DNA from 3 places in the Duganella sp. AC917 genome. Region 3 is predicted to be linked to each of the others. Evidence: predicted binding sites of a transcription regulator. Region 3 holds the regulator's gene; each other region holds the start of a gene.
The links. Region 3 encodes sigma-54, which starts transcription at its own class of promoters, with help from an activator protein. Its sites were predicted from a motif close to TGGCANGNAANCTGCTTT; they were not measured.
Positions count from the first base shown of each region.

Region 1: a site for sigma-54 is predicted at 5,028-5,045, ahead of ACZ0BA_RS24705 (TldD/PmbA family protein). Genes of this name have one in related genera too.
Region 2: a site for sigma-54 is predicted at 5,133-5,150, ahead of glnA (type I glutamate--ammonia ligase). Genes of this name have one in related genera too.

Region 1 covers NZ_OZ409848.1:5,641,840-5,649,832, reverse strand. Annotated here, with positions in the region: gene ACZ0BA_RS24720 (TldD/PmbA family protein) at 1-142, opposite strand, end outside; gene ACZ0BA_RS24715 (TldD/PmbA family protein) at 146-1,783, opposite strand; gene ACZ0BA_RS24710 (TldD/PmbA family protein) at 1,858-3,195, opposite strand; gene ACZ0BA_RS24705 (TldD/PmbA family protein) at 3,214-4,851, opposite strand; gene ACZ0BA_RS24700 (class I SAM-dependent methyltransferase) at 5,336-6,157, shown strand; gene ACZ0BA_RS24695 (methyl-accepting chemotaxis protein) at 6,172-7,659, opposite strand; gene ACZ0BA_RS24690 (chemotaxis protein CheW) at 7,704-7,993, opposite strand, start outside.
Region 2 covers NZ_OZ409848.1:3,876,404-3,884,396, reverse strand. Annotated here, with positions in the region: gene ACZ0BA_RS16735 (transglycosylase domain-containing protein) at 1-2,929, shown strand, start outside; gene ACZ0BA_RS16730 (TAXI family TRAP transporter solute-binding subunit) at 3,024-4,388, shown strand; gene ACZ0BA_RS16725 (rhodanese-like domain-containing protein) at 4,420-4,878, opposite strand; gene glnA (type I glutamate--ammonia ligase) at 5,193-6,608, shown strand; gene ACZ0BA_RS16715 (DUF4124 domain-containing protein) at 6,734-7,270, shown strand; gene glnL (nitrogen regulation protein NR(II)) at 7,294-7,993, shown strand, end outside.
Region 3 covers NZ_OZ409848.1:5,805,253-5,813,245, reverse strand. Annotated here, with positions in the region: gene ACZ0BA_RS25450 (enoyl-CoA hydratase/isomerase family protein) at 1-249, opposite strand, end outside; gene hpf (ribosome hibernation-promoting factor, HPF/YfiA family) at 392-751, opposite strand; gene ACZ0BA_RS25440 (RNA polymerase factor sigma-54) at 827-2,308, opposite strand; gene lptB (LPS export ABC transporter ATP-binding protein) at 2,318-3,070, opposite strand; gene lptA (lipopolysaccharide transport periplasmic protein LptA) at 3,073-3,654, opposite strand; gene lptC (LPS export ABC transporter periplasmic protein LptC) at 3,692-4,285, opposite strand; gene ACZ0BA_RS25420 (KdsC family phosphatase) at 4,298-4,828, opposite strand; gene ACZ0BA_RS25415 (KpsF/GutQ family sugar-phosphate isomerase) at 4,828-5,826, opposite strand; gene ACZ0BA_RS25410 (cation:proton antiporter domain-containing protein) at 5,955-7,937, shown strand; gene ACZ0BA_RS25405 (GGDEF domain-containing protein) at 7,951-7,993, opposite strand, start outside.

The sequences.
Region 1 (7,993 bases), 160 kb from region 3:
CGGCCGTCGATACGCTGTTACGCGCATAACGGATGTTCCCGCGACGGTTGCCGCTGATTTGAACGCGGCACTCGTCGGCCTTCGACAGCGCCATGACCTTGTCGCAGACGGCTTTCGCTTCCTGTTGATTCAGCATCTTCATGATTTATCCTATCTTGCGAGCGGTGTTGATGACGTTGATGCCGTTGAAGCGCGTGGTCGGAGAGCCATGCGAGACGCAGCTGACCTGGCTCGGTTGGCCTTTGCCGTCGAAGAACGAGCCGCCCATGCGCCAATCGCGCTCGTCGCACAACGCCGAACAGGCGTTCCAGAACTCCTGGGTGTTGGACTGGTAGGCCACGTCCTCCAGCGGATTGGTGATCTTGCCGTTTTTGATTTCGAAGTACAGCTGCCCCCCGAACTGGAAGTTATAGCGCTGCTGGTCGATCGAGAACGAACCCCGGCCGAGAATATAGATCCCCTTCTTGACGTCCTTGATCATGTCGTCCGGCGTCAGCGGCTTTTTGCCTGCCTGCAGGGAGACGTTCGGCATGCGCTGGAACTGCACGCTGCTCCAGCTGTCCGCGTACGAGCAGCCGTGCGATTCCTTCTCGCCGATGACGTGCGCCTGGTCGCGGGTGGCCTGGTAGTTGACCAGGATGCCGTCCTTGATGATGTCCCAGCGTTTGGCGGGCACGCCCTCGTCGTCGTAGCCGACGCAAGCCAGCGAACCTGGCGTGGTGCGGTCCGCCACGAAGTTGACCCGCTCCGAGCCATACTTGAATTTTTTGCTTTGCCATTTATCGAGCGTGGCGAAACTGGTACCGGCATAATTGGCTTCGTAGCCCATTACCCGATCGAGTTCGGTGGCGTGGCCGACCGACTCGTGGATGGTCAGGAACAGGTGTTCCGGCGACAGCACCAGATCGTATTTCCCCGGCTCGACCGATTTCGCGGTCAGCTTCTCCCTGGCCTGGCGTCCGGCGGCGCGCGCGTCCTCGATCAAATCGTAGGCGCCTTTGTACAGCGTGGTGACGCCGCCGGCGGCCTTGAACTTGTTTTCGGGCTTCACATCGAAGAACTCGTAGCCCATGCTGGCCGGCGACGACAGGCCGTCGCGCGTGCGGAAGCGGTTGGTGGCCTTGTCGACGGCGGTCGCGGTCAGCGGCGACCACAAACGGTGCATGTCCTGATCGATGTAGGAACCGTCGGTGGAGGCGAAGTACTTTTGCTGGTTCACCTGGAACAGCATCGACTGCATGAAATTGGCGCCAGCGTCCATGCCGGCCTTGTTCGCCGCGATCAGCATCTCGGCCTTTTCCTTGATGGGCACCGTGCGCCAGTCCTTCTTGAACGGCGTGGCCCATGCGACTTCGCCCACGCCCTTGACGGGCGCCAGTTGCACAGGCTCGCTTTGCAGCTTGGCGTTGGCCTTGGCGATGGCGACGGCCTGGCGCGCCGCTTCAGCCACCGAGTCCAACGTCATGATGTTGGTCGAGCAGAAGCCGTAGGCGCCGCCGGCGATCACGCGCACGCCGACGCCGGACGATTCGGTGTTGACGATGTTTTCCACGTTCAGATCGCGCGTGGTGATGAATTGGTTCAGGTAGCGGCCGATGCGCACATCGCAATAGCTGGCACCGGCCTTGGTGGCCGCGTTCATCGCGGCGTCGGCCAGCGATTTTTTGAACTGCACGGCCATGGGGTTGAGCAGCTCTTCGGCCGCGATGGCGTTGCCAAAGACCGGAATCAGCAGGCTGCCACCGGCGGCGGCGCCGACTTTTAGAAATGAACGACGTTCCACATAAACTCCTGAAAAATATGAGCGAGCCGGCACACGTCCCGCCAAAGGCGCGACGCGTGCCAACTTATGCCGTTTTACACCGCGTCCGACAGAGACGTGAAGTTGAAGTCGCGCACCCGCATCGCCGGGATCAACAACTGGTAATCCGACTCGTCGCCAGACAAAATCTCCGGCTTGCCCAGTTCATCGATGTTGTTCAACATCGTCACCGGGCTTTCGTTGAAGCGGAAGTTCTTGATCGGATGCTTGATCTTGCCGTTCTCGATGTAGAAGGTGCCGTCGCGCGTCAGGCCTGTCAACAGCACCGACTGCGGATCGACCATGCGGATATACCAGGTCCGGGTGACCAGCACGCCCTTCTTGGTATTGGCGATCAGCTCCTCGGTCGACTTGTCGGTGCCTGCCATGATGATATTGCCGGGGGCACCAATGGCGCGCTGGCCCTGCTTCTTGGCCCAGAACATCGAGTAGTTCAGGGAGTTGATCTTGCCGTTCTTGATCAAGTCCTGACGCTCGCGCGCCAGCATGCTGCCGTTATCCCACGGGAGCACCGCGACGTTCTTGTCCCAAGGGTCGGCCCAGACGTTGACCTGCTCGTCGAACAGCTTCTCGCCCATGCGATTGCCGCCGCCCTTTTTCGACAGGAAGCTGCGGCCTTCGTCGGCCTGGCGCGCATCGAAGCCGCTGAACATATAGGCCAGCAGGTCCGAGGTGGCGGCCGGCTCCAGAATGACCGTGTAGCGGCCAGGTTCGAGCGCCTTGGCCTCGACCGAGCGCAGCGCCTTTTCGATCGCCACGTTGGACGCTTCGCGCGCGTCGAACATGCTGGCGTCGCCCACGCTGCGCTTGGCCCAGCCGGAACCGCGGCCATCCTCGGTGCGCACGGTGACGCTGAAATCGAGGCCCGTATCGCGCTGGAAGCCGAACACGCCGTTCGAATTGGCGATAGCGGTGAACTTGGAGCTATCGGTGAAAAAGCCCGCCGCCACCAGTTTGTTCTTCTTGCTGTTTTCGATGCTGTAAGCCGCCACCTGCGCGCGGAATTCAGGATCGATGTCGGCGGTTTTCTGGAAGAAGGTCTCGCTACCCTTGTATTGCTGCTTGCTCGGCGTCGGCATGAACTCCGGGTTCTCCGGCGCCAGGCGGGCCAGGTCCTCGGCGCGGCGCACGGCCTTTTCCAGCGACTTGTCGTCCAGCTCATTGATGGTGGCGATGCCCTGCTTCTTGCCGAAGGCGACCGACACCACCAACTGCGTGTCTTCGATCAAACCGGCGGTCGACACGGCGTTACGCGCGTAACGGATATTGCCGGTGCGGCTGCCGCTCAGGTTCACTTCGCACTGGTCGGCCTTGGTCAGCGACAGCACCTTGTCGCAGATACGCTTGGTCTCTTCTTGACTCAAATTCTTCATATTCTCTGTTCTCCAGGCTTAGCCGATTTTGCGTGCGGTGTTGATGACGTTGATGCCGTTGAAGCGCGTGGTGCTGGCGCCGTGCGATACCACCGACGACTGCGAAGGCTGGCCTTTACCGTCGAAGAAGGAACCGCCCATGCGCCAATCGCGCTCGTCGCAAATGCCGGCGCAGGCGTTCCAGAATTCCTGGGTATTGGACTGGTAGGCGACGTCTTCGAGCATCTGGCCGATCTTGCCGTTCTTGATTTCGTAGAACAGCTGGCCGCCGAACTGGAAGTTGTAGCGCTGCTGGTCGATCGAGAAGGAGCCGTCGCCGACGATATATATCCCCTTCTTGACATCCTTGACCATTTCGTCCGGCGTCATCTTCTTCTTGCCCGCCTGGAGGGAGACGTTGGGCATGCGCTGGAACTGCACGCTGCTCCAGTTATCGGCGTACGAACAGCCGTGAGATTCTTTTTCGCCGATGATGTGGGCCTGGTCGCGCGTAGCCTGGTAGTTGACCAGGATACCGTCCTTGATGATGTCCCAGCGCTTGCACTTGACGCCCTCGTCGTCGTAGCCGACGTTGGCCAGCGAGCCTGGCGTGGTCTTGTCGGCGACGATGTTGACGATGTCCGCGCCGTACTTGAATTTCTTGCTCTGCCACTTATCGAGCGTGGCGAAGCTGGTGCCGGCGAAGTTGGCCTCGTAACCCAGCACGCGATCGAGTTCGGTCGGGTGGCCGACCGACTCGTGGATCGTCAGCCACAGGTGTTCCGGCGACAGCACCAGGTCATATTTGCCCGGTTCGACCGACTTGGCGGTCAGCTTTTGCTTGGCCTGTTTGCCGGCCGCGCGCGCGTCTTCGATCAGGTCATAGGAGCCGGTGTACAAGGTGGTCACGCCGCCGGCGGCCTTGATCTTGTGCTCCGGACGCGCGTCCAGGTATTCGTAACCCATGCCGACCGGCGAGGACAAGCCCTGGCGCGAACGGAATTTATTGGTCTTCTTGTCGACGGCGGTGGCGAACACCGGCATCCACAGGCGGTGCAGGTCCTGGTCGATGTAGGAGCCGTCGGTCGATGCGAAGTACTTCTGCTGGTTCACCTGGAACAGCAACGATTGCATAAAGCTCGCGCCACCGTCCATGCCGGCCTTGTTGGCGGCGATCAGCAGTTCGGCCTTTTCCTTGATCGGGACCGTGCGCCAGTCCTTGACGATCGGCGTGGCCCACGACACTTCGCCCACGCCCTTGACCGGGGCCAGTTGAACGGGTTCGGTCTGCAGCTTGGAGTTGGCCTTGGCGATGGCCACCGCTTGGCGGGCCGCGGCGGCCACGCCGTCCGGCGTCATGTCGTTGGTGGCGGCGAAGCCATAGGCGCCGCCGGCGATCACGCGCACGCCGACACCGGCCGATTCCGTGTTGACGACGTTTTCGACATTCAGGTCGCGGGTGGTGATGAACTGGTTCAGGTAGCGGCCGACGCGCACGTCGCAGTACGAGGCGCCCGCCTGCGTGGCCGCCGTCATCGCGGTATCGGCCAGCATTTTCTTGACCTGCAGGGCCATGGGCGCCAGCAGTTCCTCGGCGGCGATCGCGCGACCGAAGGCGGGCAGCAGCATCGTGCCCAGGGCCAGACTACTAATATTGAGGAATGCACGTCGTTCCATCGTATCTCCAAACGTAAGGCAATGATTGTGGGCCATCCGCCCAAGGTTCTGCTTTGCTTTTATTTGCTCTTCTAGCGAGTCCTACTCGTATAGCTTTTGCTTCTTTACGCCGCACCTGAATATCCGTCGCCGTTTGGGCGGGAATGCCAATATTAGCGCCGGATCAAGGATCGGGATAGGCAAAATGTATGCCATCAACAACAACGAAACACTGTGTTACAAGAGTCCCCCGACCACGGGTCAAACGGGCGCAAAGGAAGGGAAAGTGTCCGCAAAAGTGTCCGCGAAGTGTCCGGGCGGTGTCCGCGAGTGTCCGCGATTATTGGGCGCCATGCGCAAAGCGGTCCACGTCGATGCGCCTGGAAGCGCGCCGCACTCCGGTGGTGCGGCCGTCGCAATTCGCTTGACCTGTTGGCATGCATGGCCGATGATCGCGCAGGGCGGGCGACTGCGCGCCGCCAACAGAACCCTCAGGAGACTTTGCATGAAGAGTTATCTCGTAGCCGCCCTGGCCACCACCACGCTGTTCGCTGCAAGCGGCGCGATTGCCGCCACCGAAGCGACCGACGTCAAACTGAAGTCCGCCATCGCCGCCAGCACCCGCACCCCGGCCAACGTGCAGCGCGACGCCTATCGTCATCCTTACGAAACGCTAACGTTCTTCGGCATCCGTCCGAACATGACGGTAGTGGAGCTGGCGCCGGGCGCCGGCTGGTACACCGAGATCCTGGCGCCGTACCTGCGCGATGGCGGCAAGTTGATCGCCGCCGGCAGCGACCTGGCCGCGCCGGACGAGCGCGAACGCAAGAGCGCCGAGCGTTTCATGGCGCGCCTCAACGCCAACCCGGTGTACAGCAAAGTGGCGCTGGGCGTGTTCTCGCCGCCGCGCAAATATGAATTCGCGCCGGCCGGCAGCGTCGACATGGTGCTCACCTTCCGCAATATCCACAACTGGATACCGGCCGGTCCGGAGAATATGAAAGCGCTGTTCGCCAGCGTTTACACCAGCCTGAAACCGGGCGGCGTGTTCGGCGTAGTCGAGCATCGCCTGCCGGCCAACAAGACCCAGGACGAAACGGCCAGCAGCGGTTACATGCACGAGAAGTATGTGATCGGCCTGGCCGAAGCGGCGGGCTTCAAGCTGGCGGCCAAGTCGGAAGTGAACGCCAACCCGAAAGACACCGCCGACCACAAAGGCGGCGTCTGGGCGCTGCCGCCGACCTACGGTAACAAGGACGAGGACCGTGCGAAGTATCAGGCGATCGGCGAAAGCGACCGCATGACACTGAAGTTCGTCAAACCGTAATCAAGTAACGGGGATCAGAACCGGGTGAACTTGTTTTCGTCCGGCGATCCCTGGGCGGCCACGGAGACGGTCCGTGCGCCGCGCGCCATCGCCGGCGCCGCCGCGCCGCCCGCACCTTTGGATGATGCGCTGCGGCGCACCGGCACTTGCTCCTCGATGGCATAGCGTTTGAACACCGCCATCAATTGGCCCAGCTGCTCGGCTTGGGCGCTCATCTCCTCCGACGTTGCCGCCAACTCTTCCGAGCTGGCCGCGTTGACCTGCGTGGTCTGGCTAAGCTGATTGACCGCGCTGTTAATCTGGCGCACGCCGGAACTCTGTTCTTCCGACGCCGCCGATATCTCCTGCACCAGGTCCGACGTCTTGCGGATGTTGGGCACCAGCGCATCGAACATCACGCCGGCCTGCTCGGCCAGATCGACGCTGTCGGCCGCCACCTTGCTGATCTCCTGCGCCGCCACCTGGCTGCGCTCGGCCAGCTTGCGCACCTCGGCCGCCACCACTGCGAAGCCCTTGCCGTGTTCGTGCGCGCGCGCCGCCTCGATGGCCGCGTTCAGCGCCAGCAAATTGGTTTGATAGGCGATATCGTCGATGATGCTGATTTTGCTGGCGATCTGGCGCATCGCCGCCGCCGTCGCCTTCACCACCTCGCCGCCGCGCGTCGCGTCGACGGCCGCCTGGGTGGCGATGCCGTCGGTGATCTTGGCGTTCTCCGTGTTTTGCGCGATCGACGCCGTCATCTGCTCGATCGACGCGCTGGTTTCCTCGACGCCCGCAGCCTGTTCGCTGGCCGCCTGCGACAGCGACTGCGCGGTCGAACTGACTTCCTGCGACGCCCCGGCCAGGCCGGCGACCACCATCTGCACCTCGCGCACGATGCCCGACAGGCTGCGCGCCAGCCAAACCGCCAGCACGCAACCGAGTATGGCAATCACTACATCGATGGACAGGATCAGCCGCTTGGCCGAATCGGTGACTTCGGTCATCGTCGCCGACTCGCGATCGGTCATACTGTCGTTCAGCTTGAGCAGCTTGCGGAAAGCGCCCGCAATCGCTGCGTCGGCGCCCTTGATCGATTTATCCATCTCCGTTGCGCCCATGCCTTTCGCATGCATCGACTCCAGCTCGACCATGCTGTCGCCATAGGCTTTGACGCCAGCCGCCACCTCGCCCAGTAGCACCTGCTCTTCCGCGCTCATCGCACCGGCGGCCTTGTAGTTGGCCATTTCCTTGTCGATATTGGCCAGCGCGGCACGGAACTGGGTGTTCTGATCGCCGCCGCGCAGGATGTAGTTCTTGAATTGCTGGACCGCGTGGCCCTGCGAGATGACGCCCTCCAGCACCGCGTTCTTGCGGGCCAGCGTCACGCTCTCGAAGTGGCTCCACTGTTCATGCAACGCCGTCAGCTTGGCGAAGGCGATAAGCCCCAGCACGACAACCAGCAGCACGATGGCGCCGAATCCGGCGTGCAACCGGGTTTCCATTTTCATTTTCTTGAACATGACTTCCTCCTGGGGTAGTGCGTTGGTGCGGACGCGGTGCGCGGCTACACGTGATCCAAAGCGGCGGGAGCGATTCCGGCCAGGTTGCCGACCGACGCCACGCGCCGCACGTCCAGCAGCAGCACGAAGCGGCCATTGACCTTGCCTATCCCTTGCAGCATTTCGGCGCGCACTTGCGCGCCCAGGCTCGGCGCCGGCTCCACCTCGGACGGCGGAATGTCGAGCACCGCGTTGACCGCATCGACCAGGATGCCGATCACGAAGGCGCCGCCATCGGCGCCATCGCCGTCGACTTCAACGACGATGATGCAGGTGCGTTTGCTGATCGCCACCG
Region 2 (7,993 bases), 1.9 Mb from region 3:
CAGCCCGTACGACGAGCGGCTCGGCTACGCCAGCCTGCCCGACTACCTGGCCAAGCTGCGCACGCGCGAGTATCAAGTCAGCGCGCAGGCCCGCATTTCGCCGAAGATGGCGGAACTGGCCGACATGGGCATCTTCGCCACGTACCACGAGAAGACCAAGACCGGCCTGACGATCTACGACTGCCGCGCGCAGGAGCTGTTCGCGGCCAGCTATCCGGAACGCATCTACAACAAGTTCGAACAGGCGCCGATGGCGCTGATCTACAGCCTGCTGTACATCGAGAACCGCGAACTGCTCGATAACAAATACCCGAAACGCAACCCGGCCGTCGAATGGGACCGCCTGGGCAAGGCCGTCATCGAGAAAAGCGTCAACGCGGTGGCCGGCGGCCATCGCGCGGCCGGCGGCAGCACCCTGGCCACGCAGATCGAGAAATACCGCCACTCGCCCGAGGGCCGCACCGGCTCGATGAAGGACAAATTGCAGCAGATGGTCTCGGCCAGCCTGCGCTCGTATCAGGACGGGCCGGACACGACCAAGGCGCGCCGCCGCATCGTCATCGACTACCTGAACACGGTGCCGCTGTCGGCCAAGCCAGGCTATGGCGAGGTCAACGGCATCGGCGACGGCATGTGGGTGTGGTACGGCCGCGATTTCGCCGACGTCAACCGCCGCCTCAGCGGCAATCTCGACAATCCCGATGCCGAGACCGCGCTGATGTACAAGGAAGCGCTGAGCCTGATGATCGCGCAGCGCCGTCCGAGTTACTACCTGGGCGATGGCGCCGACGACCTCGAAGTGCTGGCCGACAGCCACCTGCGCGTGCTGGCGCAGGAGGGCATCATCACGGCGGCGCTGCGCGACGTCGCGCTCAAGCAGCCGCTGCATCCGTTCAAGGGCAACGGCCTGCAGGCGGCGCCGGAGATGACCTTTGTCACGCGCAAAGCGTCCAACGCGATCCGCAACCACCTGGCCAACCTGCTGGGCGACAACCGCATGTACAACCTCGACCGCCTGGACCTGAACGTGGTCAGCACGCTCGACGCGCAGGCGCAGATGGCGGTGACGCAGGTGCTGCGCGACCTGCGCGACCCCGAGCGCGCGGCCGCCGCCGGCCTGACCGGCAAGGGCATGCTGGGCAACGGCGATCCGGCCAACGTGGTGTACAGCTTCACACTGCTGGAAAAGGGCGTCGACAACAACATGCTGCGCCTGCAGACCGACAACTACGACCAGCCGCTCGACATCAACGAAGGCGCCAAGCTCGACCTTGGTTCGACCGCCAAGTTGCGCACGCTGGTGACCTACCTGGACATCATCGACCAGCTCAACAAGAAGTACAAAAGCATGAACGTCGAAACGCTGACGATGATCCCGGTCGATCCGCAGGACAAGCTGTCGCTGTGGGCGGTCGAGTACCTGAAGGCGCATCCGGTCGGCAGCGCCGAGCGCGAGCTGACGCCGATGCTGAACGCGGCCATGGAACGCAAGTACTCGGGCAATCCAGGCGAGGGCTTCTTCACCGGCGGCGGCCTGCATTACTTCGGCAACTTCTCCAAGGAAGACAACGGCAAGATCCTGACCGTGACCGAGGCGCTGCGCCATTCGACCAACCTGGTGTTCGTGCGCCTGATGCGCGACGTCGCCAAGTTCTACATGTTCCAGACGCCGGGCTCGTCGGCCTCGCTGCTGGCAGACGCCGACGATCCGCGCCGCGCCGTCTACCTGGCCCGTTTCGCCGACAAGGAAGGCAAGGAGTTCCTGAACCGCTTCTACGCCAAGTACAAGGGCAAGCCGGCGGCCGATCTGGACAAGATCCTGCTGGCCAACATCCGCAGCACGCCGACCCGTCTGGCCGTGATCCACCGCACCGTGTATCCGGCCGCCAGCATCAAGCAGTTCGGCGACTTCCTGCACGAGTACCTGCCGTCGCAGAACGAGGTGTCGGACGAGCGCGTCGAAAAGCTGTACGACCAGTACGCGATCGACAAATGGTCGCTGCCGGACCGCGGCTACCTGGCCAGCATCCACCCGCTGGAGCTGTGGATGGCCGCGTACATGCGCGTGCATCCGAAGGCGACTTTGTCGGAGATGACGGCGGCCAGCGAGAAGGAGCGCCAGGAAGTCTATTCGTGGCTGTTCAAGACGCACCGCAAGCATGCGCAGGACCGCCGCATCGCCGGCCTGATCGAGGTCGAAGGCTTCATGGAGATCCACAAGCAGTGGAAGAAGATGGGCTATCCGTTCGAATCGCTGGTGCCGTCGTATGCGACGACCTTGGGCGCGTCGGCCGACCGTCCGGCGGCGCTGGCCGAGATGATGGGGATTATCGTCAACGGCGGCGTGCGCAAGACCAGCCAGCGCATCTCGTCGCTGCACTTCGCCAAGGGCACGCCGTATGAGACCGTGGTGAGCAAGGCCAAGCCGACCACCAACGAACAGGTGCTGTCGCCGGAAGTGGCGCGCGTGGTCGCCGACGCGATCCGTGGCGTGGTGTCGGACGGTACCGCCAAGCGGGCGCGCATGGCGTTCGTGCAGTCGGACGGCACGGTGCTGCCGGTCGGCGGCAAGACCGGTACCGGCGACCAGCGCTTCGACGTGTATGGCGGCGGTGGACGGTTGATCGAATCGCGCTATGTGAACCGGTCGGCGACGTTCGTGTTCAATATCGGCGAGCGCTTCTTCGGCAGCATGACGGCGTATGTGCACGGGCCGGAATCGAAGAATTACGATTTCACCAGCGCGTTGCCGGTGCAGTTGCTGGTGGTGCTGGCGCCGAGCTTGATGCCGCTGATCGAGCCGCATCCGGTGGCCAAGCCGGGCGCGGTGCCGCCGCCGGTGGTGGTGAAAACCGGCGGGGCGCCGGCCAACGCTGCAACGGTCGCAACGGCCACAACGGCCGCGCCGCTGCGGGCCTGCGGCGGTTAGTCAATCAGGGGAACACGTGTATGCCACGTGTTTCCCTTGCATAATTGCTCATTTGTTGGCATGGTACTAGCCCATGAAACCAATGCGCCATCACATGTCCAAAATCCTCAAGTTCACGCAGTTCTCGGTGCGGGACTTGTTTGTCGCCTCGGCACCCACCATCGCGCTGATCGTCGGCGTCTGCCTGCTGGCCTACTGGCTGGTCGATCCGGCGCCGCCGCGCAGCGTGCGCCTGGCCACCGGCCAGGAAAACAGCGCCTACGAAGAGTTCGGCAAGAAGTACGCCGCCGCGCTGGCCAAGCATGGCGTCAAGGTCACGCTGGTGCCGTCGGCCGGTTCCGGCGAAAACCTGCGCCGCCTGCGCGCCGGCGAAGTCGATATCGCCTTTGTCCAAAGCGGCTCCACCAACGAGGAAGTGGCCGAGCGCGAAGGCCTGTCGTCGCTGGGCAGCCTGTTCGTCGAGCCGCTGTGGCTGTTCCTGCGCGAGACCAAGGGCCAGCCGCCGATCACCCAGCTGAGCCAATTAAAAGGCAAGAAAATCAACTTCGGCCCCAAAGGCGCCGGCGCGCCGCGCCTGTTCCGCCAGGTGCTGTCGCTGAACGGCCTGGAGAAGGAGGACGTCGAACGCTTCTCGCTGGCCAACACGCCCGCCACGGTCGAACTGCTCGAAGGCCGCATCGACGGCCTGGTGTTCACGTCGGCGCCGGAAGCGCCGCTGATCCAGATGCTGCTGCAAACGCCGGGCATCAAGCTGTTCAACTTTAGCCAGGCCGAGGCGTACGCGCGCAAGCTGCCGTTCCTCACGCACGTGGTGCTGCCCCAAGGTATCGTCGATCTGGGGCGCGACATCCCCCGGGAGAATTACAACCTCATCGCGCCGACCGCCACGCTGGTGGCGCGCGACGATCTGCATCCGGCGCTGGTCGATTTGTTTGTGCAGGCGGCCAGCGGCATCCACAACGGCGCCGGCTGGTTCCAGCAACAGGGACAGTTCCCGTCGGCAAAATACACCGAGATTCCGGTCGACGCCGAGGCGGCCAAGTTCTACAAGAACGGTCCGCCGCTGCTGCAGCGCTACATGACGTTTTGGCTGGCCAATTTCTTCGACCGCATGTGGGTGGTGGTGCTGGCGCTGAGCGCCCTGGTTATTCCGTTGTCGCGGATTATCCCGCCGCTGTACGTGTGGCGCATCCGCTCGCGCGTATATCGCTGGTATGGCCAGCTGCGCACGGTGGAGCAGCAGGTGGAAAGCGCGCCGGAGGCCTCGCGGATGCAGGTGTACGAGGCGCAGCTCAAGCGGCTCGACGAGATCGAGGAACTGGTCAACCAGATCTCGATTCCGCTGTCGTTCGCCGACGGCTTGTACGGCTTGCGCAGCCACATTCAGTTCGTGCGCAAGCGGATACAGTTTCTGATGGAGGAGGGCGCGCCGTCGGCCGCCCAGGCGGTGCCGGTCTGATGCCGGCGCCGAATCCTCAGGCGCCGAATCTTCAGGCGCCGGTCCACGGCAGACCGGCCTTGCACCAGCCGCCGATATTCTTGCGGTGGCTGTGCTCGTCCTTGTCGCCCTCGAAGCCTTCGAGGATGTCGTAGCAGTGCTGATAGCCGTGTTCCGTCGCCAATTTGGCCGCACCACGCGAGCGCACGCCGGAGCGGCACAGGAACAACAACACCTGATCCTTGCGCGCCACCGAGTTCAATTGTTCGATGAATTCATGGTTGGCGATGCCGCCCGGATAAACGCTCCACTGTACCGCACCATGTTGGGCTTCCGGAATGGCCACCCGGCCGACCCAGTCGCGCTCGGCGTTGGTGCGCACATCGACCAGCTTGACGGCGTTGTCGGCGCTGATCAGTTCGTACGCCTCCTCGGGCGTGACGGCCCCCGCATACGGCCAGTCCTTGCTGCGCCCACGGGCCACGGCCAGGATCTCGTCTATTTTGCTCATGGGATGTCCCTCCAAATAAGATTGAGTTTATTATAGGCGTCCTGTGTACGTCGGAGACAATGGCGCACCAAAGCCGTGCAATTTTCCGTGGAAAAACGAATATGCACGATGATGGTGCGGTTTGGGCAGTTTGCACCAAGTTGGTGCCGCACTAATCCGGTGTAAATCGTCGCATTTTGGTGCTCCTCCCCGTTTTAGTCTCTTTTGTCGGGGAGTTCCAAGACGCTATGAACATATCGTTATGAGTTTCAGGCTGGCATAGATACTGCTTATAGAGAGCGCACCAGTTACACACATTCCTTTAGGAGATACGCATGGCAATGACAGCCGCAGAAGTCTTGAAAATGGTCCAGGAAAACGAAGTCAAATTCGTTGATTTCCGTTTCGCCGATACCCGTGGTAAAGAACAGCACGTCACCGTGCCTGTGTCGCACTTCGACATCGACAAGTTCGAATCGGGTCACGCGTTCGACGGTTCCTCGATCGCCGGCTGGAAGGGTATTGAAGCATCCGACATGATTTTGCTGCCTGATCCAAACACCGCGAACATCGATCCGTTCATGGAAGAGACCACGCTGTTCATGCAGTGCGACGTCATCGAGCCTGCCGACGGCAAGGGCTACGACCGCGACCCGCGCTCGATCGCCAAGCGCGCCGAAGCCTACCTGAAATCGTCGGGCATGGGCGACACCGCCTACTTCGGCCCGGAGCCGGAATTCTTTATCTTCGACAGCGTGCGCTGGAAGATCGACATGTCGGGCTGCTTCGTCAAGATCGACTCCGACGAAGCGTCGTGGACCACCGGCGAGAAACTCGAAGGCGGCAACAGCGGCCATCGTCCAACCGTCAAGGGCGGCTACTTCCCGGTGCCTCCGGTCGACAGCTTCCAGGACATGCGTTCGGAAATGTGCCTGATCCTCGAATCGCTGGGCATCCCGGTCGAAGTGCACCACCATGAAGTGGCCGGCGCCGGCCAGAACGAAATCGGCACCAAGTTCTCGACCCTGGTCGAGCGCGCCGACTGGACCCAGAACCTGAAATACGTGGTCTGGAACGTGGCCCACAGCTATGGCAAAACCGCCACCTTCATGCCGAAACCTATCGTTGGCGACAACGGTTCGGGCATGCACGTGCACCAGTCGATCTGGAAAGACGGCGTCAACCTGTTCGCCGGCGACGGCTATGCCGGCCTGTCGGACACCGCGCTGTACTACATCGGCGGCATCATCAAGCACGCCAAGGCGCTGAACGCGATCACCAATCCGGGCACCAACTCGTACAAGCGTCTGGTGCCAGGCTTCGAAGCGCCGGTCAAACTGGCTTACTCGGCCAAGAACCGTTCGGCGTCGATCCGTATCCCGCACGTGGCCAATCCAAAAGGCCGTCGTATCGAAACCCGTTTCCCGGATCCACTGGCAAACGTGTACCTGTGCTTCGCCGCGCTGCTGATGGCCGGTCTGGACGGTATCGCCAACAAGATCCATCCGGGCGAAGCCGCATCGAAAGACCTGTACCACCTGCCGCCGGAAGAAGACGCACTGATCCCGACCGTGTGCTCGTCGCTGGAAGAAGCGCTCGACAACCTGAACAAAGACCGCGAGTTCCTGACCCGTGGCGGCGTGTTCAGCGATTCGATGATCGATGCCTACATCGAACTGAAAATGCAGGACGTCCAGCGCATGCGCATGACGACCCACCCTGCCGAGTTCGACATGTACTACTCGCTGTAATTGCAACGCATCGGCATGCCGATGCTTGTAGTGAAGCAAAAAACGCGGGGGGAGCCATGGCTTTCCCCGCGTTTTTGTTTGGATGTTGTATATTCAGGATGGAGCTTTCCACCCATGGATGACGAATGACACTGAGTTTCAAACGAGGCGGTTTCGCCAAGGTTGGCGCGGCGGTTGCGCTGACGCTGGTTGCGGATGGCGCCGCGCGGGCGCAGGGCGTGATCTACAAATGCACGCCGCCCAACGGCAGTACCGAGTACACCGATGTTTATCGCGGCAATTATTGCAAGGCGATGGATTTGCCGGGGCTGGCGATACCGGCGCCGCCCAAGCGCCAAGCGCCGGCGCGCGCGGCCGGCGCTGCGGCCACGCCTGCCCCGGCCACGCCGGCCGCGACGCCGGGCGACTTTCCCCGCGTCGACGGCGCCGAGCAACGCGCGCGCGACGCCGACCGCCGCGCGATACTGGAAGACGAGCTGAAAAACGAAACGCTGAAGCTGGCGGCGTTGCGCGCCGAGTTCAACGGCGGCGAGCCGGAGCGGCGCGGCGACGAACGCAACTACGCCAAGTACCAGGAACGGGTGGCCGCGATGCGCGACAGCATCAGCCGCTCGGAAAAGAATGTCGATGCGTTAAAACGCGAGATCGCCAACATCCGATGAAGACGAGTTTAAATTGAGCCGCTATGAGCCTTGTAAGTAATATCGCCGCCCGCGCCGCGGCCGCCATGAACCGTCCACCGGCGCTGGCCGGCCTCGAGCTGCTGGCCTCGGCCGTGGTGCTGCTCGACGCCGAGGGGCACATCGCCTACGCCAACGCGGCCGCCGAGAACTTGCTGGAAAGCTCGCTCAAGGCGCTGTCGCGCCAGAAGCTGACCGCGCAGTTCCTCAATCCGGACGAGCTCGATCACATCTGCGCCCAGGCGCGCGAGCACAAGTTCTCCGACCTGCGCCAGGATCTGACCCTGGAGCGGGCCGGGCGCGACCCGCTGCACGTGCACAGCATCGTCTCGGCGCTCGACGATCCGGTCGACCACATCCTGATCGAGTTGCGCGAGCACCTGCAGCACCTCAAGCTCGACCGCGAGGAGCGCATCCTCGACCAGAGCCAGGTCAACAAGGAACTGATCCGCAACCTGGCGCACGAGATCAAGAATCCGCTGGGCGGCATCCGTGGCGCCGCGCAACTGCTGGAAATGGAGCTGCCGGCGCTGCACGCGGTGCAGCTGCGCGAATACACGCAGGTGATCATCAAGGAGGCCGACCGCCTGCAAACCCTGGTCGACCGCCTGCTGGCGCCGCACCGCCGCCCGCACATCGTCGGCGACGTCAACATCCACGAGGTGCTCGAGCGCGTGCGCAGCCTGATGCTGGCCGAGTTCCCGT
Region 3 (7,993 bases):
CGCGCTGCCCGCTTGCGGCGTGGCGCGGCCGGCCTCGTAAAAGAAGCGGATGTCGCCGCCGGCGCAGAAGGCCTTTTCGCTGCTGCTGCGGATGACCACGGCTTCGACATCCGAGTCGTCACGCCAAGTCAGCAGCGCCGCCGTGATGGCGCGCAGCATTACCAAAGACAGGGAGTTCAACGCCTTGGGCCGGTCCAGCGTGATAAAGCCGGTGCCGTTGATGATGCTGGTGTGGACCAATTCGCTCATGATGCCGCCGTCGCGTGATAAAAAAGCCATTCTACCGCCGAAACGGGATAAATTATTTTCACCAGATCGCAGCCGGACACAAATCGCGGACACAAAAAAGGGCGCCCTTGCGCCCTTTGTTGGATGGTGCCGGAGGCCGTTGTTATAGGGCGGCGGCAGCGGGTTCGTAGCTATCCGGGAGATGCTTGATCGCATCGTGGCCGTGCTGCTGAACTTTGGATTTGTACTTCATGACCTGACGGTCAAGCTTGTCGACCAGGGTGTCGATGGCGGCGTACAGGTCTTGCGACAGGCTTTCCACGTAGACGGTCTTACCCGACATGCGCAGGTTGATTTCAGCCTTTTGCCGTTTTGATTTCTCTTTAAGGTTATCTACAGTCAGGATGACAGCAATATCAATAACTTGATCGAAGTGACGAGTGACACGTTCCAGTTTGTTCTGCACGTATTCGCGGATGGCCGCGGTCACTTCGAGATGATGTCCACTGATGGTCAGATTCATACACGCTCCTAAAGATAAATGTCGCTTACGGTCAGTGCCGCGCCCATTGCGGCCGGGCGCACAGTGACCAAGTCACTACAAAGACTTGCGGAGACTAACGGGAGGGATTTTCAACGCTTCGCGATATTTGGCAACAGTCCGTCGCGCAATCACCATGCCTTGTTCCCCCAGCATGTCCGCAATCTTACTGTCGGATAAAGGATTTTTAGGGTCTTCAGCTCCTGTCAATTGAACAATGAGTGCCCGTATCGCCGTCGAACTTGCTTCACCGCCCGCTTCGGTGGCGACGTGGCTACCAAAGAAATATTTCAACTCAAACATGCCGTGCGGCGTCAGCATGTACTTTTGAGTCGTTACCCGAGAAATAGTGCTCTCGTGTAAACCCAGTGTATCAGCAATTTCGCGAAGCACAAGGGGGCGCATGGCGACGGCGCCGTGCGAGAAAAAGTTCTTTTGTCTTTCTACTATCGCCTGGGCTACCCGCAGGATGGTGTCAAAGCGCTGGCGCATGTTCTTGATCAGCCACTTGGCCTCCTGCAGCTGGGCCCCCATTGCGCCCTCGCCCTTGCCCTGTTTGAGCAGGTTGGCGTACATGGCGTTGACCCGCAGGCGCGGCATGACGTCGTTATTCAGGCTCACCTGCCAGCCGCTGCGCGACTTCTTGACGATCACGTCCGGCACCACGTAATCGGACACGTCCGAGGCGAACGCCGAACCGGGATGCGGATTGCACAGGCGGATGACGGCTTGCGCCTCGCGCAGATCCTCGTCGTCGCACACGAGCGCCTTCTTCAGCTTGTTGAAATCGCGCTGGGCGAACCACGTCAGATGGTTTTCGACGATGGTCAGCGCCATGCGCCGCGTCACCAGCGCGATGCCGGGCAGGCGCTTGATCTGCAGCGCCAGGCACTCGGAGGCGTTGCGCGCGCCCACGCCCATCGGGTCGAAGCTTTGCAGCATCGACAAGGCCGTGCGCAGTTCGTCGATGTCGACTTCCAGTTCCTCCGGCAGGCGCGCGTGGATTTCTTCGAGCGGCTCCTCCAGGTAGCCGTTCTCGTCGAGCGCGTCGATGATCAGCTCGACCAGCGCGCGGTCGCGCATCTCCAGCACGGTCACGCGCATCTGCTCCATCAGGTGCTCGCGCAGGGTGCAGTGGTTGGCCTCCAGTTGCGGGCGCGCGTCCTCGTCGTCGGGCGCCTTGCTGCGGCCGGCGTCGCTCCAGTCGACATCGGCTTCGCTGCTGGTACTTTCGGTATCGGCGGCCGGGCCGTCGTAGTTGTCGGCGTCGGCCGGGGCCGGCGCGTCCTGCTGGTTCGGCGGGCCTTCGGGCGGCGCCTCGCCGGATGGCGCCTGCTGGCTGATGGCGCCGTCGGACAGCAGCCGCAGCGAGCGGTCGAGCGGATCGTCCAGACGTTCGAGCAAGGGATTATCGGTGAGCAGCTGCTCCAGTTCCTGGTGCAGCTCCAGCGTGGACAGCTGCAGCAGACGGATCGACTGTTGCAGCTGAGGTGTCAGCGCGAGGTGCTGCGACGTGCGCAGTTGCAATGACTGTTTCATGGGGCGCTATTACATTCTGAAATGTTCACCCAGGTACACGCGGCGGACCGACTCGTCGGCGATGATGTCGTCCGGCCGGCCTGAAGCCAGAACCGAGCCCTGGTTGATGATATACGCGCGGTCGCAAATGCCCAGCGTCTCGCGCACATTGTGATCGGTAATGAGGACGCCGATATTGCGCTCCTTGAGGAAGCGCACGATGCGCTGGATCTCAATCACGGCAATCGGGTCGACCCCGGCGAAAGGTTCGTCCAGCAGCACGAAACGCGGGTTGGTGGCCAGCGCGCGGGCGATCTCCACACGGCGGCGCTCGCCGCCGGACAGCGACAGCGCCTGGTTTTCGCGCAGCTTTTCGATTTGCAGATCGGCCAGCAGGGTATTGAGCCGTTCATCAATGGCAGCCTTGGATAAAGGCTTGCCGTCCACTTTCTGGATCTCGAGGACGGCGCGGATATTCTCTTCCACGGTCAGCTTGCGGAACACCGACGCTTCCTGTGGCAGGTACGACAAGCCGAGCGAAGCGCGGCGGTGGATCGGCAGCGAGGAGATGTCGACGCCGCTGATGTCGATGGTGCCGGCGTCCGACGGCACCAGGCCGACGATCATGTAAAAGGACGTGGTCTTGCCGGCGCCGTTGGGGCCGAGCAGGCCGACCACTTCGCCGCACTCGACTTGCAGCGACACGTCATGCACGACCTGGCGCTTGCCGTAGGTCTTTTGCAGGCCGCGTACGATCAGGGTGCTACCGCATGTTGGCTCCATGCTTATTTCCCCGCCGCTGGATTGGTTGCCGGGGCCGCCTTGACGGACGGCTGGATCACCATCGTGCTGCGGCCGGCGCCGGGTTTGCTCTCGCCGCTGGCGGTGTTTTTCACAGCGAAGAATTCGCGGCGGCTGTCGTACGAAATGAACTCGCCGTCGACCTGGCTGGCGGTCTTGCTGCCTTCGAGCTTCTTGATCTCGGCCTTCGAGAACAGTTTGACCAGTTCGGTCTTGCCATCGTATTCGATGCGATCGGCGCGGCCTTCGACCCACTGGTCGCCGGCGCCATCGAGCTTTTGGCGGAACGTCGCCTGCACGCCGGCGCCGCCGGTCAGCACCACGAACTGATAGCCTTCCGGGTCTTCGGTGACGACCGCCTTGGGCGACTTCATCAGCAAGGTGCCGCGCGTCAGCACGACGTTGCCGGTGAAGGTCTTGATCTGCTTGACGTCGTCGGCGTCGAGGTTGTCGAAGGTCACCTGGGTCGGCTTGTTGGAGTCGGCTTTTTCGGCATGGGCCGGGCCGATGGCGGCCAGCAGCAGCGCCGCCGCCGACAGCATCGCCTTCAAATTCAGTTTCTTCATCGTCGTGTCCTTCATATCTCTGTCTAGCTTGTATTAATTAACGAGGCGCCTTGGGCGGTATCGTGATCGTTCCGCGTCCGCCCAGTTGCAGCTGGCGCGTCGCGTTATTGGTTTTCATGCCGGTGCCGCTGGAGGTCGTGCTGCCCAGTTTCATCTCCACCGGCGCCTTGGTTTCCATCCGTTCCTCGTCCGGGAACACCGTCAAGGTGCTGGTCTGCAGACGCATCGCCTCGGCCTTGGGCGAGCCCGGCCGCACCACGTCGACGTTGCCGTTGAGCGTGACGCGCGTGTTGTTCTGGTCGACCCGCGCGGTGTCGGCGTGGATCGTCATCGGCGGCTGCTGGGTCGCCAGGCTGTTCAGGAACGGCTTGTCGATATCGGACGAGTCGTCGACCGGCCGGTGGGTCAGCTTGTCGCCGGAAATGATGTACGCCGGCTTGCCTTCCTTGGTCATGCGCACCAGGCTGAAGCGGTCGATGATGTAATCCGGCTCGTTGAGGAACTGGTCCGCCTGCTGCTCCTGGCCGGACTGGTTGACCACCTGCACCAGCCAAAAGCTGCCGACGGCGACAAACACGCCGATGATCATCGTCAGCGTCAGCTGCCAGCGATGTGCTGTTCTTTTACGCATGATTACACTCCGTCACACCATGAACTGCGCCAGCACGCGCTCGTACGTGCCTTGCGCGTGCAGCAGCAGTTCGCACACTTCGCGCACCGCGCCGCGCCCGCCCTGCGCCACCGTCACGTGATGCGCGCGCTCGATCACTTCCTTGCGCCCGCCCGGCACCGCCACCGCGAAACCGACCCGCGTCAGGATCGGCAGGTCGACGACGTCGTCGCCGATGAAGCCGACCTGTTCTGCCGTCAGCCCGGTTTTTCCCAGCAGCGCGTTGAACGGCGTCAGCTTGTCGTGCCCGCCCTGATGCACAAAGCCGATGCCCAGGTCGGCGGCGCGCCTGGCCACCTGCGGCGACACGCGCGCGCTGATGATGGCCGTTTGCACGCCGGACTCCTGCAGCAGCTTGATGCCCAGGCCGTCATATACGTTAAAGGTCTTCAACGCTTCGCCCTCGGCGCCGTAATGCAGGCTGCCGTCGGTGAGCACGCCGTCGACGTCGAAGATCATCAGTTTGACGCGCGCGGCGCGTTCCACATAAGTCAGCTCGGTCATCAGATTACCTTTGCACGGGTCAGGTCGTGGATGTGCAGCGCGCCGACCAGCTTGCCGTCGGCGTCGGTCACCAGCATCTGATTGATGCGGAATTGCTCCATCACGGCCACGGCGTCGACCGCCAGTTTTTCCGGCGAGATGCTGCGCGGATTCGGATGCATGACGTCGCGGATCACCACCTTCGTGAAGTCCTGGACCTTCTCGATCATGCGGCGCAGGTCGCCGTCGGTGAACACGCCGATCGGCTTGCCGCCGGCGTCGACGATGGCGGTCATGCCCATGCCCTTTTGCGTAATTTCCAGCAGCGCGTCCGTCAGTTTGACGTCGGCGCCGACCTTCGGCACGTCGTCGCCGCTGCGCATGACATCGCGCACGTGCGTCAACAGGCGCCGGCCCAGCGCGCCGCCCGGATGGGAGCGCGCGAAATCTTCTTCGCGGAAACCGCGCAGGTCCAGCAGCGCGACGGCTAGCGCGTCGCCCAGCGCCAGCGTCACCGTGGTCGAGGTCGTCGGCGCCAGGTTCATCGGGCAGGCTTCCTTGGCCACGGCCACGTTCAGGTGGACATCGGCGATCACGGCCAGGCTCGAGCCCGGCTTGCCGGTCATCGCGATGACTTTGCTGCCCATGCGCTTTACCACCGGCAAGATGGTCATCAGTTCGGCGCTCTCGCCGGAATACGAAATGGCAATGAAGGCGTCGTCGGCGGTGACCATGCCGAGGTCGCCGTGGGCCGCTTCGGCCGGGTGCACGAATAGCGCCGGCGTGCCGGTCGAGGCCAGGGTCGCGGCGATCTTGCGGGCGATGTGGCCCGACTTGCCGATGCCCGACACCACCACCCTGCCCTTGCAGTTTAGCAACAGGGCAATGGCGCGCACGACGCTGTCGTCGTCGCCCAGGCGGGCGTTGAGCGCGGCGATGGCGTCCGCCTCGTTTTGCAACGTTTCACGGGCGAGCCGCAATGCGTGCCCGGCCATATTTGCGTCAAAAGCTTTCAGCATTGTTTTTTCATGGGTTACACTCATACCCAAGTATAGCCGAATTGGGAAAGCAAAAAACTTGCCAGTCAAAACATAACGCCCGGCCTTGGCGACAAACAACTAAATATTATTTTACCGGCTATGTTGAAATGACGTTTTCACCCCTGGAATTAACCCTGATACTGCTCGGCAGCGCCGTGTTGGGCGTGGTGGCTTTCCGCATGATGCACCTGCCGCCGATGCTCGGCTACCTGGCCGTCGGCATCCTGATCGGCCCCCACGCGCTGGGCTGGGCCGAACAAAGCGAGGCCACCCACGGACTGGCCGAGTTCGGCGTAGTGTTCCTGATGTTCTCCATCGGCCTTGAATTTTCGCTGCCCAAGCTGATGGCCATGCGCGGCATCGTCTTCGGGCTCGGCATGGCGCAGGTGGTGTGCACCATAGGCGCCACCATGCTGTTCGGCTGGACCATCGCCACCCAGCTGCCCCCTTCCATCCAGATCAGCTGGCAAGCCTCGTTCGCGCTGGGCGGCGCGCTGGCGATGTCGTCGACCGCCATCGTGGTCAAGATGCTGACCGAGCGGCTCGAGCTCGAAAGCGAACACGGCCGCAAGATCATCGGCATCCTGCTGTTCCAGGATCTGGCCGTGGTGCCGCTGCTGATCCTGATCCCGTCGCTGGGCCAGCGCCCCGACGCGCTGGTCGAAACGCTGGCCTGGGCCGGCGTCAAGGCGGTCATCGTACTGGCGCTGCTGCTGTTCGTCGGCCACCGGCTGATGCGCGGCTGGTTCACCATCGTCGTCAAGCGCCGCTCGCAGGAGCTGTTCATGCTCAACCTGCTGCTGATCACGCTGGGCGCGGCGTGGATCACCGAAAAGGCCGGGCTGTCGCTGGCGCTGGGCGCCTTCGTGGCCGGCATGCTCATTTCCGAGACCGAATACAAGCACCAGGTGGAAGAGGACATCAAACCGTTCCGCGACGTGCTGCTGGGACTGTTCTTCATCACCATCGGCATGCTGCTCAACGTGCGCCTGGTGCTGGAGAACTGGTGGCTGGTGCTGGTGTTGCTGGGTGGCCCGGTGCTGCTCAAGTTCGCGCTGATCGCCGGCCTGGCCAAGCTGTTCGGCTCGTCCGACGGCGTCTCGATCCGCACCGGCCTGGCGCTGGCGCAGGCCGGCGAATTCGGCTTCGTGCTGCTGAATCTGGCCGGCGGCAGCAAGCTGATGGACCCGTTCATCATCCAGGTGGTGCTGGCGTCGATGGTGCTGTCGATGCTGGTGGCGCCGTTCATCATCGCCAAGTCGGACCAGATCGTCATGAAGGTGTCGAGCAACGAATGGATGATGCAATCGCTGGCGCTAACCAAGATCGCCAGCCGCACCATGTCCACCAGCAAGCACGTGATCGTCGCCGGTTTCGGGCGCAGCGGCCAGAGCCTGGCCACCTTGCTGAGCGAGGAAAACATCGAATACCACGCGCTCGACCTCGACCCCGAACGGGTACAGGAGGCGCAGACGGCCGGACGCCAAGTGTCGTACGGCGACGCCGCGCGGCGCGAAAGCCTGATCGCGGCCGGCATTTACCGTGCCAGCGCGGTGGTGATCACCTACGCCAGCACGCCGTCGGCGCTCAAGGTGCTGCATCTGGTGCACGAGCTGGCGCCGACGTTGCCGGTCATCGTCCGTTCGCACGACGACACCGACCTCGACCGGCTGAAGGCGGCCGGCGCGGCCGAGGTGGTGCCGGAACTGATGGAAGGCAGCCTGATGCTGGCCTCGCACGCGCTGGTGATGCTGGGCGTGCCGTTGCGGCGCGTGGTGCACCGGGTGCAGGCCGCGCGCGAGGAGCGCTACGCCTCGCTGCGCGGCTACTTCCGCGGCGTCAGCGACGCCGGCGAGGACGCGGACCTCGAGCGCCTGCACTCGGTCACGCTTGACGGCGGCGCCACCGCCGTCGGCCGCGCGCTCGGCGAGATCGACGTGCCCGGATCGGGCGCCGAGGTGACCACCATCCGGCGCGGCAAGACGCGGGTCGACGCCAGGCCGGACACGGTGCTCGAGGCCGGCGACGTGGTGGTGGTGCGCGGCGGTGCCGACGCCGTCACCCGCGCGGAAAACCGCCTGCTGCGCTAGCGGCCGGCCAGCCTCAATCCTGGTGCAGGGGGGCGGGTGCCGGCGCCGGCGGCACG